Regions from separate parts of the Jeotgalicoccus saudimassiliensis genome, predicted to be linked through region 2. Evidence: a T-box and tRNA genes for the amino acid it is inferred to sense, from the RefSeq annotation. Region 2 holds a T-box; the other holds one or more tRNA genes.
The links. A T-box is a leader RNA that pairs with one kind of tRNA and senses whether it is charged. The one in region 2 lies ahead of serS (serine--tRNA ligase), so its partner is inferred to be a tRNA-Ser.
Positions count from the first base shown of each region.

Region 1: it encodes a tRNA-Ser, which carries the amino acid that the T-box ahead of serS (serine--tRNA ligase) is inferred to sense. The anticodon was not compared.

Region 1 covers NZ_CCSE01000001.1:1,262,415-1,266,990, reverse strand. The annotation lists rRNA gene RZ44_RS06180 (23S ribosomal RNA) at 1-2,209, shown strand, start outside; rRNA gene rrf (5S ribosomal RNA) at 2,296-2,410, shown strand; rRNA gene rrf (5S ribosomal RNA) at 2,434-2,548, shown strand; tRNA gene RZ44_RS06165 (tRNA-Val) at 2,625-2,700, shown strand; tRNA gene RZ44_RS06160 (tRNA-Thr) at 2,705-2,780, shown strand; tRNA gene RZ44_RS06155 (tRNA-Lys) at 2,792-2,864, shown strand; tRNA gene RZ44_RS06150 (tRNA-Leu) at 2,876-2,960, shown strand; tRNA gene RZ44_RS06145 (tRNA-Gly) at 2,995-3,069, shown strand; tRNA gene RZ44_RS06140 (tRNA-Leu) at 3,077-3,165, shown strand; tRNA gene RZ44_RS06135 (tRNA-Arg) at 3,187-3,260, shown strand; tRNA gene RZ44_RS06130 (tRNA-Pro) at 3,271-3,344, shown strand; tRNA gene RZ44_RS06125 (tRNA-Ala) at 3,377-3,452, shown strand; tRNA gene RZ44_RS06120 (tRNA-Met) at 3,498-3,574, shown strand; tRNA gene RZ44_RS06115 (tRNA-Ile) at 3,580-3,656, shown strand; tRNA gene RZ44_RS06110 (tRNA-Ser) at 3,677-3,769, shown strand; tRNA gene RZ44_RS06105 (tRNA-Met) at 3,791-3,862, shown strand; tRNA gene RZ44_RS06100 (tRNA-Asp) at 3,888-3,963, shown strand; tRNA gene RZ44_RS06095 (tRNA-Phe) at 3,992-4,067, shown strand; tRNA gene RZ44_RS06090 (tRNA-Thr) at 4,073-4,145, shown strand; tRNA gene RZ44_RS06085 (tRNA-Tyr) at 4,155-4,235, shown strand; tRNA gene RZ44_RS06080 (tRNA-Trp) at 4,243-4,313, shown strand; tRNA gene RZ44_RS06075 (tRNA-His) at 4,330-4,405, shown strand; tRNA gene RZ44_RS06070 (tRNA-Gln) at 4,410-4,481, shown strand; tRNA gene RZ44_RS06065 (tRNA-Cys) at 4,497-4,567, shown strand.
Region 2 covers NZ_CCSE01000001.1:1,581,612-1,593,778, forward strand. The annotation lists gene RZ44_RS07835 (adenylosuccinate synthase) at 1-1,024, opposite strand, end outside; gene dnaB (replicative DNA helicase) at 1,142-2,530, opposite strand; gene rplI (50S ribosomal protein L9) at 2,555-3,001, opposite strand; gene RZ44_RS07850 (DHH family phosphoesterase) at 2,998-4,974, opposite strand; gene RZ44_RS07855 (DUF2232 domain-containing protein) at 4,977-5,897, opposite strand; gene serS (serine--tRNA ligase) at 5,973-7,250, opposite strand; T-box leader at 7,317-7,507, opposite strand; gene hutI (imidazolonepropionase) at 7,554-8,786, opposite strand; gene hutU (urocanate hydratase) at 8,786-10,444, opposite strand; gene RZ44_RS07875 (YjiH family protein) at 10,457-11,773, opposite strand; gene RZ44_RS07880 (YjiH family protein) at 11,800-12,167, opposite strand, start outside.

The DNA.
Region 1 (4,576 bases), 320 kb from region 2:
TGAGTATATGTTTGTAGACGCGAAACCAGGTGATCTACCCATGACCAGGCTGAAGTTCAGGTAACACTGAATGGAGGGCCGAACCGACTTACGTTGAAAAGTGACCGGATGAGTTGTGGGTAGGGGTGAAATTCCAATCGAACCTGGAGATAGCTCGTTCTCTCCGAAATATATTTAGGTATAGCCTCATATTAGCATCGTGGAGGTAGAGCACTGTTTGGATGAGGGGCCCATCCCGGGTTACCGAGTTCAGACAAACTCCGAATGCCACAGATGTGATGTATGGGAGTCAGACAGTGGGTGATAAGGTCCATTGTCGAGAGGGAAACAGCCCAGACCACCAGTTAAGGTCCCCAAATATATGTTAAGTGGAAAAGGATGTGGCGTTGCACAGACAACTAGGATGTTGGCTTAGAAGCAGCCATCATTTAAAGAGTGCGTAATAGCTCACTAGTCGAGTGACGCTGCGCCGAAAATGTACCGGGGCTAAACATATTACCGAAACTGTGGATTAAAATTTATTTTAATGGTAGGAGAGCGTTCTAAGTGCGGCGAAGCATGATCGTAAGGACATGTGGAGCGCTTAGAAGTGAGAATGCCGGTGTGAGTAGCGAAAGACGGGTGAGAATCCCGTCCACCGAACGACTAAGGTTTCCAGAGGTAGGCTCGTCCGCTCTGGGTAAGTCGGGACCTAAGCCGAGGCGAAAAGCGTAGGCGATGGACAACAGGTAGAAATTCCTGTACCAGTAAGATTGCATTTGAGTGATGGAGTGACGCAGAAGGAAAAGATGAGCGCGCGGAAGGAAGAGCGCGTCCAAGCCATAAGGCTGCATGTTAGGCAAATCCGGCATGCATTAAAGCTGAGTGGTGATGGGGAGCCGAAAATAGTAGGCGAAGCATACGGACTCACACTGCCAAGAAAAGCTTCTAGCAAGTAATCCTACTGCCCGTACCGTAAACCGACACAGGTAGTTGGGAAGAGAATTCTAAGGTGAGCGAGCGAACTCTCGTTAAGGAACTCGGCAAAATGACCCCGTAACTTCGGGAGAAGGGGTGCTTATAGAAATATAAGCCGCAGTGAATAGGCCCAAGCGACTGTTTACCAAAAACACAGGTCTCTGCCAAACCGAAAGGTGAAGTATAGGGGCTGACGCCTGCCCGGTGCTGGAAGGTTAAGAGGAGTGCTTAGCGCAAGCGAAGGTACGAATTGAAGCCCCAGTAAACGGCGGCCGTAACTATAACGGTCCTAAGGTAGCGAAATTCCTTGTCAGGTAAGTTCTGACCCGCACGAAAGGCGTAACGATTTGGGCACTGTCTCAACGAGAGGCTCGGTGAAATCATAGTACCTGTGAAGATGCAGGTTACCCGCGACAGGACGGAAAGACCCCGTGGAGCTTTACTGTAATTTGATATTGAATCTTGACTCCACCTGTACAGGATAGGTGGGAGCCAATGAAGCATGGACGTCAGTCTATGTGGAGGCACTGGTGGGATACCACCCTGGTGTGGTTGAGATTCTAACCCGCAGCCGTGATCCGGCTGGGAGACAGTGTCAGATGGACAGTTTGACTGGGGCGGTCGCCTCCTAAAGAGTAACGGAGGCGCTCAAAGGTACCCTCAGAATGGTTGGAAATCATTCACAGAGTGTAAAGGCATAAGGGTGCTTGACTGCGAGACCTACAAGTCGAGCAGGGTCGAAAGACGGACTTAGTGATCCGGTGGTTCCGCATGGAAGGGCCATCGCTCAACGGATAAAAGCTACCCCGGGGATAACAGGCTTATCTCCCCCAAGAGTTCACATCGACGGGGAGGTTTGGCACCTCGATGTCGGCTCATCGCATCCTGGGGCTGTAGTCGGTCCCAAGGGTTGGGCTGTTCGCCCATTAAAGCGGTACGCGAGCTGGGTTCAGAACGTCGTGAGACAGTTCGGTCCCTATCCGTCGTGGGCGTAGGAAATTTGAGAGGCGCTGTCCTTAGTACGAGAGGACCGGGATGGACATACCACTGGTGTACCAGTTGTCGTGCCAACGGCATAGCTGGGTAGCTACGTATGGACGGGATAAATGCTGAAAGCATCTAAGCATGAAGCCCCCCTCAAGATGAGATTTCCCCAATAGATGCCTCAGAGACTATGAGGTTGATAGGTTTGGCGTGTAAGTGTGGTAACACATTCAGCGGACAAATACTAATCCATCGATGACTTATTCAAGTAAATAATGAACAATTTAAAGAGTGCGTTCACTCTTTTCGATACTTCTATCCGGTTTTGAATGTATATGACATTCAACCAAATAGTCTGGCGGCGATGGCGGAGAGGCCACACCTGTTCCCATGTCGAACACAGCAGTTAAGCTCTCCAGCGCCGATGGTAGTTGGACTGACGTCCCGCAAGAGTAGGACGCTGCCAGGCGAATATGACATTCAACCAAATAGTCTGGCGGCGATGGCGGAGAGGCCACACCTGTTCCCATGTCGAACACAGCAGTTAAGCTCTCCAGCGCCGATGGTAGTTGGACTGACGTCCCGCAAGAGTAGGACGCTGCCAGGCTGTTACATAATTTTTAAAAATAAATAAAATAATGATTGATTTATCGATCAATATATAAGATAATAGTATCTTACATGGAGAATTAGCTCAGCTGGGAGAGCATCTGCCTTACAAGCAGAGGGTCGGCGGTTCGAACCCGTCATTCTCCACCATGTAGCCGGCCTAGCTCAATTGGTAGAGCAACTGACTTGTAATCAGTAGGTTGGGGGTTCAAGTCCTCTGGCCGGCACCATCTCTTAACAGGAGCCATTAGCTCAGTTGGTAGAGCATCTGACTTTTAATCAGAGGGTCGCAGGTTCGAATCCTGCATGGCTCACATTCTAATATGCGGGTATGGCGGAACTGGCAGACGCACTAGACTTAGGATCTAGCGCTTCACGGCGTGGGGGTTCGACTCCCTTTACCCGCACCATTTTTAAAATAATGATTTACCAATAGTATAGTCAGCGGAAGTAGTTCAGTGGTAGAACATCACCTTGCCAAGGTGGGGGTCGCGGGTTCGAATCCCGTCTTCCGCTCCAGTTTTAAGCCGGGGTGGCGGAACTGGCAGACGCACAGGACTTAAAATCCTGCGATAAGTGATTATCGTACCGGTTCGATTCCGGTCCTCGGCACCATATTGAATTTTATATTGTAATGCGCCCATAGCTCAATTGGATAGAGCGTCTGACTACGGATCAGAAGGTTAGGGGTTCGACTCCTCTTGGGCGCGCTTATAGAAACGGGAAGTAGCTCAGCTTGGTAGAGCACTTGGTTTGGGACCAAGGGGTCGCAGGTTCGAATCCTGTCTTCCCGACTCTTTTAAAAATGTAATACCTATTAATTAATGGGGGCTTAGCTCAGCTGGGAGAGCGCCTGCCTTGCACGCAGGAGGTCAGCGGTTCGATCCCGCTAGTCTCCACCATTATTTTTTAAAAAGTCTTAGTTATAGTGATACTTAATTTAACTCGGCGGCGTAGCTCAGCTGGCTAGAGCGTACGGTTCATACCCGTGAGGTCGGGGGTTCGATCCCCTCTGCCGCCACCATAATTGGACCTTTAGCTCAGTTGGTCAGAGCAAACGGCTCATAACCGTTGGGTCGCAGGTTCGAGTCCTGCAAGGTCCACCATAGCTTAAACTTTATATCGCGGAGGAATACCCAAGTTCGGCTGAAGGGATCGGTCTTGAAAACCGACAGGGGCTTAACGGCTCGCGGGGGTTCGAATCCCTCTTCCTCCGCCATTTTTATTTTAATATTATTATCGCGGGATGGAGCAGTGGTAGCTCGTCGGGCTCATAACCCGGAGGTCGTAGGTTCGAATCCTTCTCCCGCAATTATTTTTATGTAAGAATATATTAAGGTCCCGTGGTGTAGCGGTTAACATGCCTGCCTGTCACGCAGGAGATCGCGGGTTCGATTCCCGTCGGGACCGCCATTTTTTTATTTTGAAAAATTCATGAAGTGGTTTAGTAGCTCAGTTGGTAGAGCATGTGATTGAAGCTCACAGTGTCGGCGGTTCGATTCCGTCCTGAACCACCATTTAAGCCGGCCTAGCTCAATTGGTAGAGCAACTGACTTGTAATCAGTAGGTTGGGGGTTCAAGTCCTCTGGCCGGCATTCTTTTACGGAAGGGTAGCGAAGTGGCTAAACGCGGCGGACTGTAAATCCGCTCCTTCGGGTTCGGCAGTTCGAATCTGCCCCCTTCCATTAGTATAGGGGTATCGTATAATGGTAATATAGAGGTCTCCAAAACCTTTGATGTGGGTTCGATTCCTACTACCCCTGCATATTTCTTAAAATGGCGGTTGTGGTGAAGTGGTTAACACACCGGATTGTGGTTCCGGCATGCGTGGGTTCGATCCCCATCAGCCGCCCCATTTTTGGGCTGTAGCCAAGCGGTAAGGCAACGGGTTTTGGTCTCGTGACGCGAAGGTTCGAATCCTTCCAGCCCAGTTTTTATTTCCTTTTGGCGCCATAGCCAAGTGGTAAGGCCGAGGACTGCAAATCCTCTATCACCGGTTCAAGTCCGGTTGGCGCCTTTATATTAA
Region 2 (12,167 bases):
TTTTAACTGTTTTCAGTCCGCTCATTACATCGATTGAGTTCAGTGACAGGTCCGTAATTCCGCTTACGCGTCTTGAGTGGCGGACTACAACTGAGTCAAACCAGCCGACACGTCTCGGCCGGCCTGTTGTCGTACCGTATTCGCGGCCGACTTCACGGATATGGTGACCGTCTTCGTCAAACAGTTCAGTAGGGAACGGGCCGTCTCCAACGCGTGATGTATATGCTTTACATACACCTACAACGTTTTTAACGTGTGACGGGCCGACACCGCAGCCGACAGTAACGTTTCCGGCTACCGGGTTGCTCGATGTAACGAACGGGTATGTTCCGTGGTCAACGTCCAGCATAACGCCCTGAGCGCCTTCAAACAGTACATTTTCGCCTGCTGTAAATGCATCATCCAGAAGTTTCGCAGTATCACACACATATGGTGCAAGACGTTCTGCAGCTGCTTTATACGGCTCGTAGATTTCATCGAATGTAAATCTTTCGTGATCGTATAATGCTTTCAGCATGTGATTTTTCAGTTTAAGGTTTTCTTCCAGACGTTCTCTGAACACTTTATCGTCAATAAGATCAGCCATGCGGATACCGATGCGCTGAACTTTGTCCACGTACGATGGACCGATTCCGCGTTTCGTCGTGCCGATTTTGTTATCGCCGCGTGCTTCTTCTTCGAGCTCATCCTGCGTAATGTGGTACGGCAGAATAACCTGTGCACGATTTGAAATGCGTAGGTTGTCCACTCTGATACCGCGTTCAAGCAGTCCGTCCAGCTCTTTGATCAGTGATAATGGGTCAACAACGACTCCGTTACCGATTAAAGAAAGTTTATCATCGTAGAAAATACCTGATGGTACGAGGTGTAATTTATATGTTTCCCCGCCGAATTGAATCGTATGACCTGCGTTGTTTCCACCTGAAAATCGTGCAATAACGTGTGCATCTTCCGAGAGGAAGTCTGTAATTTTACCTTTACCTTCGTCTCCCCATTGTGTTCCAACAACTACTGTTCCAGACATATGATTGCCCCCAAATGATTGATTAATTTTACCGTTACCTATGTTACCAATAAACATTTCAAAAATCAATAAAAGTCCGAACGTTTTTCAAGGGGTGCTCGAAAAACATTCGGACTTTTAAGCCGGTGGTATATAATTATCGTCAAAATCACGTGTATCCTGGTCAAAAAAGCTGCTGTAGGATTTATTGAAGATTAATTTAACCGTCCCTGTCGGACCGTTACGGTGCTTCGCTAAAATAATCTCAATTTCATCCTGCACGCTCTGTGCGCCTTCTTCTTCCTCTTCGCCGTCGCCGCGGTTGTAATAGTCATCGCGGTACAGGAATGCCACGATATCGGCATCCTGCTCAATTGAGCCCGACTCACGCAGGTCACTCATCATCGGACGTTTGTCCTGACGGGATTCAACACTACGGGACAGCTGGCTCAGTGCGATTACCGGACACTGCATTTCACGTGCGAGCCCTTTCAGCATACGGGAAATTTCCGAAACTTCCTGCTGACGGTTTTCACCCTGACGGCTGCCCGAGCCCTGAATCAGCTGCAGGTAGTCAATGATAACCATATCTAGCCCGTGTTCCTGCTTTAAGCGCAGACATTTCGCACGGATTTCGTTCACGCGGATACCTGCCGAGTCATCGATAAAAATCTTCGAGTTGGCAAGAGTTCCGATTGCTGTTGTAAAGTTATCCCAGTCCTGGTGGTCGAGCGAGCCCTGACGGAGCTTCGTTGCATCGATCATACCCTGACTGGAAATCATTCTGCTGACGAGCTGGTCGGCACCCATCTCAAGTGAGAAAACCGCTACAGTGTAGCCGTCCGGTGACGTGCCGACATGCCCGGCAATATTTAATGCAAATGCCGTCTTACCCATGGAAGGGCGGGCGGCTAATATAATTAAGTCGTTTCGTCCGAAGCCCGATGTCATATAATCGAGATCGCGGAAGCCGGTCGGAATGCCGGTAATACCCGTATCATTTCCGGCCAGTGCCTCAATTTGTTCGTAAACTTCGTGCACGACTTCTTTCATCGATTTAAAACCGTCGCTGCGGCGTCCTTCGGACACGCCCATAATACGCGCTTCAGCTTCAGCAAGCAGCTCGTTAATGTCCACTTCGTTCTGGAAGCCGTCGCTCGCAATTTCATCAGCCACACCGATGAGTTTGCGGCGTAGCGACTGACGGGCGATAATGTCCGCGTAAAACTGCCAGTTGCGGCTCGTCGGTGTAACGTTCGACAGCTCCGCCAGATAGCGCGGGTTCACCGTATTGTTGAGTTCGTCCATACTGCGGAGCCTGTCGGTAATCGTTACGACATCCAGTTCCGCGTTTTCTTCCGACAGGAGCATCATCGCACGGAAAATCTGCTGATGTTCCGGACGATAAAAATCTTCAGGCGTAATAATTTCAGTGACACTTAAAAAAATGGAGGAATCGATAAAGATTGCCCCAAGTACCGATTGTTCTGCATCATTATCATGCGGCATTTGGCGATTCATTTCCATTATCGATTCCTCCTTCTATTAATATTACTGTTCAACAACGTGTACTTTTAACTCAGCTTCTACTTCGTTGTGCAGCTTGATGGATACTTTGTGGTAACCGAGACTCTTAAATGTGTCCGGCATATCCATTTTGCGCTTATCGAGTTTAAGACCGTGCTGTTTCTGATACGCTTCGATAACCTGTTTCGAACTTACAGAACCGAACAGACGGCCGTCTTCGCCGGCTTTCGTTTTAATTTCCACTTCTTTGCCTTCAAGTTCAGCTTTTAAATCTTTCGCTGCCTGAAGATCGTCTGCTTCCTGCTGGCGCACTTCTTCTTTCTGTGCGTCAAGTTTTTTAAGGTTTACTGCATTCGCTTCCTCAGCAAGACCTTTTTTGAACAGGAAGTTTTGTGCATAACCTGATGCCACTTCTTTAACTTCGCCTTTTTTACCTTTATTCTTAACGTCTTTTAAAAAGATTACTTTCATTCTTCCACACTCCTATTATTGATAAAAGTATCGATTGCTTCTTTCAATTCGGTATATGCCTCATCGATGGACTTGCCTTCCATGCGTGTCGCGGCATTTGTTAAATGCCCGCCGCCGTTCAGCTGTTCCATTATAATCTGCACGTTGACTTTTCCGAGTGAACGCGCCGAGATGCCGATTGTCTCATCTTCTCTTAACGCCATCACGAACGATGCCTGCACCCCTTCAATCTGCAGCAGCTGATCCGCTGCCTGTGCCACTGTAACAGGGTGGTATGTCATCGTTTCATCGGCTCTGACAATTGCGATGCCTTCATCGCTGATTTCCGCAGATTTAATTAAGTCACTGCGCGCGATAAATGTATCGATGTCGTCTTTTAAGAATGTCTGTGCTAGCACCGGATCGGCACCGTTTGAACGCAGATAACTTGCCGCATCAAACGTACGCGATCCCGTGCGAAGCGTATAGTTTCGGGTATCCACGATTATACCGGTCAGCATAATCGTCGATTCAATACGCGATAACTTGTTTTGTCTGTTCTGATACTCAAGCAGTTCGGCTACCAGCTCACTTGCACTTGAAGCATACGGCTCCATATAGACGAGGAGGGGATTTGAGATCATTTCATCGGCACGTCTGTGGTGATCGATGACCACTTTACGCGTTGCCTTATTCAGAATATCCTCATCCAGTACCATTGACGGACGGTGTGTATCCACGATAACTACCGTCGTCTTCGGCGTCATTTTATCCCATGCTTCTTCACTGCTGATAAACGTCTCGTAAAGCTCTTCGCGCGACTCGACTTCTTTCATCAGGCGCGACAGCGTATCGTCGATATCTTCATCATTCAGAATGATATGCGCTTCAATGCCGTTCGAGCTCGCAATCTTCGCAACACCGATTGAAGAACCAATCGAGTCAACATCCGGGTTTTTATGCCCCATAATAATTACGTTGTCACCCTCGAGGAGAATGTCGCGGAGGGCGTGCGCCATTACGCGTGCTTTAACACGTGTACGTTTTTCCATCGGGTCGGTTTTACCCCCGTAGAAACGCGCACTGCCGTTAATCGTCTTAATAGCCACCTGGTCACCGCCGCGTCCGAGCGCAAGGTCGAGACTTGACTGGGCAAGTTCACCGACTTCGATAAAGTCTGCCGATCCTTCACCGATACCCATACTTAACGTAATCTGGGCACCGTGCTCTGCAGAGTTTTCACGCACCTGATCGAGCAGGACAAACTTCGTCTTTTCAATTACAGCAAGACTTTTCGCCGACATGACCATCATAAAGCGGTCGTTTGAAAAGCGGCGCAGGTAAATATTGTGTTCCAGCGCCCAGTCGTTGATCGTGTTCGTCAGGCTGTTGTTTAAATCACTTTTCAGCGCTTCTGTCATATTCTGAGTCATGTCATCGTAGTTATCGAGGAACAGAATACCGATAACCGGGTCTTTGTCCTCAAGACGTTTTTCAAGCGTCTTCTCGGTTGTCGTATCGACGAGAAGAAGGGCGTTGTTTTCCTCGTAAAAATGAATCGTATAGTTTTTGTCGTTGTACGACGTATCGATCGACTGAATATTATTCGCCTTAAGTGTCGTCATAATATTCGGGAATACGCGGTTAATCGGTTCATGGTGGAATTCTTCCGGAATTTCTTCCGTCATAAATTTGTTCAGCCATGATATCTCTTCGTCGTCATTCAGAAGAATCACGCCGAGAGGCAGATCATCAATCACATACTGCCTCGCACCGGCCATGTCTTTCGACAGTTCAATAATCCTGTTTTCACTCAATACAAGCCAGCGGTACAGGTAAATGTATACCAGTGCCAGAATGACAATGCTCACAATAATGCTGACAATGCCAAAGACAGTGTGATTAAGTACGATAGCAATGCTAAGTATAGAAATATGGAATGCCAGTACAATAAACGGTATGAGCATCAATTTTTTATCTAAAACTTTAAACATCGCTATTTCCTCCTCAATGCCATAATTAGTCGAATTCTAAAGATCATTTCGAACAGTCCGATAAGGACGGTAATGGGCCTGAATAATACAAGCGGTATTAAAATGATGACTGCCAGCACTTTGTTCAGCTTCTTCGTCAGCATGAAGTAATATGCGAACGCAAGACCGTGAATAAACAGTGCCCACTCGAGTACGAGCGATACATTGCTGAACAGTGACACTGTGCTTTCTTCCCAGCTTCCGCTGAACAGCATGACTATAAATATTATTAAATATAAATATAACAGCATTCTCGGCATAATCCACTTATCAAAGCTGCGGTAATGCCACATTTTTCCGCCGTCCTGCGGCAGAATTCTGACCATCAGAATAATATAGAGTGCCAGGAAGAAACTCCCGATTATTAAAAAGGCGGGCAGGTTTCTGAAATACAGGTCGAGCGACTGAAGGATTATATCGGCATCCATGACGCCGGTCGTAAGGCCGCTGACCGTTTCAAGCTGCTCCTTATACCAGCTTCTGAAAGTCGAATATATGTCGGATAAAGGTCTTAAAAATCCAAGCATCTGCATTACTACAACTGTTGCCATCGTACTTAAGCCGATGCCGAACGTCGTGTAAAACAGTGTAATTTCCTGAGACATTTTCTTATCAAGCGTTGTCCCGAGGATGCTCGTAATGATGTATAAAATTATAAAACTGCCCGAAGCGAGCGGTGATAAAAACAGCATCGCCGGAATTAAAAAACTAAAGAATAATACTCTGTAGTTCAGTTTCGACTGCTGTCTGATTTTCAGCAGTAAATATACTGCGAAAGGCATCACGACAGTACCGAATATCAGGGTGATTTCCGTGAGCATAATATAGGCTACAACAGCGAGCAGTGTAAGCGTAAGTGTACCCGTTGATATTTTCTTGTTCAATGTTACACTCCTCATTTAGTACTTTTAAAAATGAATGCCCCTATTGATAGTGAATAGGAGCATCCGGTAATTATATTATAACCTTTCGAGCTTAGTCTGACCACCCATATATGGCTGAAGAACTTCAGGTACAGTCACTGTGCCGTCTTCGTTCTGGTAGTTTTCAAGCAGTGCCGCCATCGTTCTTCCGACAGCAAGTCCGCTGCCGTTTAACGTGTGAAGCAATTCAGGTTTTGAGTCTTTGTCGCGCTTAAATTTAATGTTTCCGCGGCGTGCCTGGAAATCTGTCATATTTGATACTGAACTGATTTCCTTATAGTCGTTGTAGCTTGGCAGCCATACTTCAACATCGTAGGTTTTAGATGAACCGAATCCGATATCGCCTGTGCAGAGAAGCACTGTACGGTGCGGAATCTCGAGCAGGTTTAAAATGTTTTCAGCGTGTGCCGTCATTTCTTCAAGCGCCGCCCAGGAATCTTCCGGGCGCTCGATGCGGACCATTTCAACTTTGTTGAACTGGTGCAGACGGATCAGACCGCGTGTATCTCTTCCTGCAGAACCTGCTTCACTTCTGAAACAGGCTGTCTGTGCGGTGAATTTCACCGGCACCTGGTCAGCTGCCAGCGTTTCGTCTTTATGGAAGTTCGTCAGCGTTACTTCCGATGTCGGAATTGTATACATTTCCTCGTCTTCAATCTTAAACAGGTCCTCACCGAATTTTGGCAGCTGGCCCGTTGCGTACATCGCTTCAGAACGGACAATCTGCGGTGTCATCATTTCGCGGTAGCCGTTCTTGTTGTGCACATCAAGCATGAAGTTCATCAGTGCGCGCTCCAGGCGGGCACCGTCTCCCGTATGATACACAAAGCGCGCACCCGATACTTTGGCAGCACGGTCGAAGTCTGCAAGCTGCAGGTCTTCTAAAATGTCCCAGTGTGCCTTCGGTTCATAGTTGAATTCACGCGGTTCACCTGTGCGGCGGATTTCCACGTTTTCAGTATCGTCTTTACCTTCAGGCACATCGTCGTGAATTAAGTTTGGAATGCGGCTCATTTTATCGTGATAGTCATTTTGAATCGTATTGAGTCTCTCATCGATTTCTTTAATGCGTTCACCGACGTCGCGCATTTCTTTAATTACGTCTTCAGCGTCTTCTTTATTTTTCTTTTTCACAGCGATTTCCTGCGATACTTTGTTGCGGCGGCTCTTAAGTTCTTCAGTCTCAACAATAAGTGCACGTCTTTCTTTATCGAGTTCTAAAATATCATCGATTAACACAGGTTCCAGTCCACGTTTTGATACTTTCTCTTTTACCATTTCAGTGTCTTTGCGCAGTACTTTAATATCTAACATGTGCATACCTCCAAAAATTTTATATTCAATGCTTAAATCAGGGAAAAATAAAAACCACGTCCCCGTGAAAGGGACGTGGTCTACGCGTTGCCACCCTAATTAGCATCATTTACTGATACTATCTCTAACATTTTAACGGTTTTCACCGGCTACTTTATTTAACGAAAGACAGAAATTCACATATCACGTGATCATTTTCACCAGCCATGACCTCTCTGACAGCGCGGATACGCTACTGCTTCTTTCAAAGTAGTAAATATTAACTTGGTGCTATTTTATAACGCAGCTGTTAAAAACGCAAGTTTATAAGTTTAATCCCGGACGTTCAAAAATCAGTTTGCCGTCGGCAATAACTTTGTATGCATGGTTTACGCCGTAGTGGTAAGGAATGTACTCGTGGTTCGGTGCATCCCAGACAACGATATTTGCCGCATCGCCCGCATCAAGCGTCCCGCGGTCAGCGTCGATAGCATGCGCTGCGTTTACTGTTACCGCGTTCCATATTTCATTCGGTGTCATTTTAAGTTTCAATGCTGCGATTGCCATAATCATCTGCAGATTGTCAGTTACACAGCTCCCCGGATTGTAGTCTGTCGCCAGCGATACTGCGCCGCCCTGATCAATCATACCGCGTGCATCCGCGAATTCATTTTTACCGAGGTAGAATGTCGTCCCCGGAAGCAGCACTGCCACTGTGTCTGAGTCCGCAAGCTGCTTTTTGCCTTCTTCACTCGCTGCAACCAGGTGGTCGGCACTGATCGCGTCCTGCTCAATCGCAAGCTCCAGTCCGCCGAGCGGATCGATTTCATCGGCATGAATTTTCACGCGGAAGCCTTTGTCACGTGCCGCTTCCATATACTTTCTTGACTGCTCAACAGAGAATACACCTGTTTCCGTAAAGATATCCGCAAAGTCCGCATACTCTTTCGCTTCGTCGAGCAGGTCAGTCATTTCCTGCAGGAACTCTTCAGAATCCCGGCCTTTTGGAATAGCGTGCGGCCCGAGGTACGTGTGGCGCATCAGCACCGGGAATTTCTCTTCGAGTGCTCTCGATACTTTAAGCTGCTTTAATTCATTCTCGCGGTCGAGTCCGTAGCCGCTTTTGCTTTCAACAGTTAACACACCGTGCTGAATCATACGCGTCATGTTAACTGATGCTTTATTTAACAGTTCATCGAATGATGCTTTTTTCGTCTGTTCAACCGTATTTAAAATACCGCCGCCCTGTTCCAGTATCTTCAGATAGTCGACACCCTGGCGTTTAAGCGACATCTCATGTTCGCGTGACCCGCCGTGAACGATGTGCGTGTGCGGTTCAACGAGGGCAGGTGAAACGATCCTGCCTTCAGCATCGATCGTTTCTTTTGCTTCGTACTCATCCGTTTTCGCACCGGCATAAACGACTTTACCGTCTTTAATAACGACAATTGCATCGTCGACGATGTTCAGTTCGTCCATCTCTTTGCCTTTTAACGGTCCTTCGGTTTTCTTCGGTAAAATTAATGACTTTATATTTGTGATCATTACATCATTCATTATTCATTCTCCTTTAACATTGGTATATTAACACCGCGTTCTTTTGCAGTATTGATTGCGATATCATATCCTGCATCTGCGTGTCTTGCTACTCCCATACCCGGATCTGAAGTCAGTACACGTTCAAGTCTTTTCGCAGCACGGTCGGAGCCGTCTGCTACGACTACCATACCGGCATGCAGTGAGTACCCCATGCCGACACCGCCGCCGTGGTGTACGCTGATCCATGACCCGCCTGCAGCTGTGTTAACCAGCGCATTCAGAATTGCCCAGTCGCCGACTGCATCACTGCCGTCCTTCATGCTTTCTGTTTCACGGTTCGGACTTGCTACTGAACCTGAATCCAGGTGGTCGCGTCCGATTACAACCGGTGCAGAGATTTCCCCAGACTTAACAAGTTCGTTCAGTGCAAGACCCATCTTCGCGCGTTCGCCGTATCCAAGCCATGCGATACGTGAAGGCAGACCCTGAAATGCAATTTTTTCTTCCGCCATGTCAAGCCAGCGCATCAGCTTCTCGTTATCAGGGAAGAGTTCGCGCATCTTCTTGTCCGCTACTGCAATATCGTTCGGGTCACCGCTTAATGCTGCAAAACGGAATGGTCCTTTACCTTCACAGAATAACGGTCTGATGTACGCCGGTACGAAGCCCGGGAAGTCAAATGCATTTTCAACACCTGTATCGAATGCCACCTGACGGATGTTGTTACCGTAGTCGAATACAACCGCACCGTTTTTCTGGAACTGAAGCATCGCTTCAACATGTTTCGCCATCGATGCACTCGACAGTTTCACATATTCTTCCGGATCCGCTTCACGTAGTTTCTTCGCTTCTGAAAGAGAGTAGCCCTCAGGTACATAACCGTTTAACGGGTCATGCGCAGAAGTCTGATCCGTCACGACATCAATCTCAAAGCCGCGGTTTAAAATTTCATGGTGAACTTCAGCTGCGTTGCCGATCAGCCCGATTGATAACGGTTTGCCGTTGTCACGTGCTTCTTCTGCAATTTTTAATGCTTCATCAAGTGAATCTGTTTTAACATCCAGATAACGTGTTTCGATACGTTTGTCTATTCTTGTTTCATCGACGTCAATACACAGCGCAACCCCTTCGTTCATCGTTACCGCTAACGGCTGTGCACCGCCCATGCCTCCGAGACCGGCAGTCAGTGTAATCGTTCCGCGGAGTGTACCGTCGTAGTTCTGGTTCGCAAGCTCTGCGAATGTTTCATATGTCCCCTGAACAATACCCTGTGACCCGATGTAAATCCATGAACCGGCCGTCATCTGTCCGTACATCATGAGACCTTTTTTATCGAGTTCGTTAAAGTGTTCCCAGTTTGCCCATTTTGGCACAAGCACCGAGTTCGACAGCAGCACTCTAGGCGCATCTTCATGCGTTCTGAACACCGCGACAGGTTTCCCTGACTGTACAAGCATCGTCTCATCGGCTTCAAGATTTCTTAATGTATTTTCAATCGCTTCAAACGACTCCCAGTTACGCGCGGCTTTACCGATTCCTCCGTAGACAACTAAATCTTCCGGACGTTCGGCAACTTCGGGATCCAGGTTGTTGTATAACATGCGGAGTGCCGCTTCCTGTTCCCATCCTTTACATTCGATCTCCAAACCTGTTTTAGCAGTAATTTTTCTAGACATATTGTCATCCCCTTAAAATATTATTAATGCAAGCGGTATTACGATTAACAGTGACAGCACCGTGCGGATAAACCACACTGCCAGCAGTTTCCATACCTGCAGATTTAAACTCGTGCTCAAAACCGCGGGCACCAGCCCGGATAAAAAAACAATCGCAGATATCGAACAGACGCCGACGATAAACCTGGTGACAATGTCTGCTTCCGCAACGAGCAGGGAAGGCAGGAACATTTCAACGATGGATATCGTCACCGCTTCGGCAATCAGCGGTACGTTCTCAAGCGGGAACAGATAAAGCAGCGGGTAGTAAATATAGGACACCCACGTAATTACATCTGTGTACTCCGCAATAATCAGACCGAAGAGTCCGATGGACAGTACGGACGGTACGACTGAAGCGGTCATCTTCAACGCCTCCGTCAAGTTCATCCATATGTCCCGTGATAACGGCCGCGAACTGTGAGACTGCTGTTTCGCTTTATACCATGCGTATTCCAGTATGTTTCCTTCGTAATCTTCTTCGGTAATTTGGTTTTTATCGTTAAAATAACTTTCTTTTTCGTTTCGTACCGGCGGCAGATAAGCTGTAATCGCCGTGACGGCAAATGTGACGAGCATAACGGTGATAAAAAACAGCACCCAGTAATCCATTAAGTCCAGTGTGCGTGCGACAACGACCATAATCGTCACCGACACGGTGGAAAATCCGGTCGCAATAATCAGACCTTCTTTTTTGCTGTATAAACCCTGCTGATATGTTCTGTTTGTAATCAGGAGCCCCACCGAATAGCTGCCGACGAGCGATGCCATCGCGTCCATTGCGGAACGGCCCGGAGTCTTAAACAGCTTTCTCATCAAAGGCTCCAGCAGCACCCCGATAAACACGAGAAATCCATAGCCGAGAATGAGACCGAGCGCTGCGCCGCCGAGCGGAATTAACAGGCTCAGGTTAACAGCGAGCGAGTAGTATAAAAACGGCCCCATATTGTCATCGAGTACGAATGCCGGTCCTATGCCGGACACGACCATCAGTCCGATAAACACACCGAGCACTTTAAAACCAGTGAACAGCATATTGAATGCACTTTTGTTCCAGCTTTTGCTGATAAACGGAATCAGTGCACCGGCAATCACTACTGCCAATGTATAGTACTGAATGTTTTCTCCAAAAATCCTGTGAATCACAGTGACGATATGATCGAGCATTATCGATGTTGTGCCGGCTGCAGGAACCGGTACGAAAAAGAGAAACAGCCCGATTGCACTGTATACAAAGAAACGCCAGATCTTAAAGCCTTTTTCACGACGCATCTCATCTTGCGAGACCATGACATGACCCCTTTACTGAATTCCTTTTAAAACAGCAGCAGCGCAACAGGTGTAACGATAAGCAGTGTCAGTGCCACGCGGATAAACCATACAACGAGCAGTTTCCACAGCTTAATATTTAAATCTGTACTTAATATCGCAGGTACAAGTCCCGACAGGAAAATAATTGCCGATACACTTGTCACTCCGACGATAAATTTCGTCACGATGTCCGCCTCAACGACCAAGAGCGCCGGCAGGAACATCTCAACAACTGAAATCATTGCCGCTTCCGCAATCAGACCCGGATCTTCCAGCGGCCAGAAGAACAGGAACGGGTAGAACATGTACGACAGATAACCGATAATATCCGTATATTCTGCAATAACCAGACCGACAAAGCCGATTGACAGTA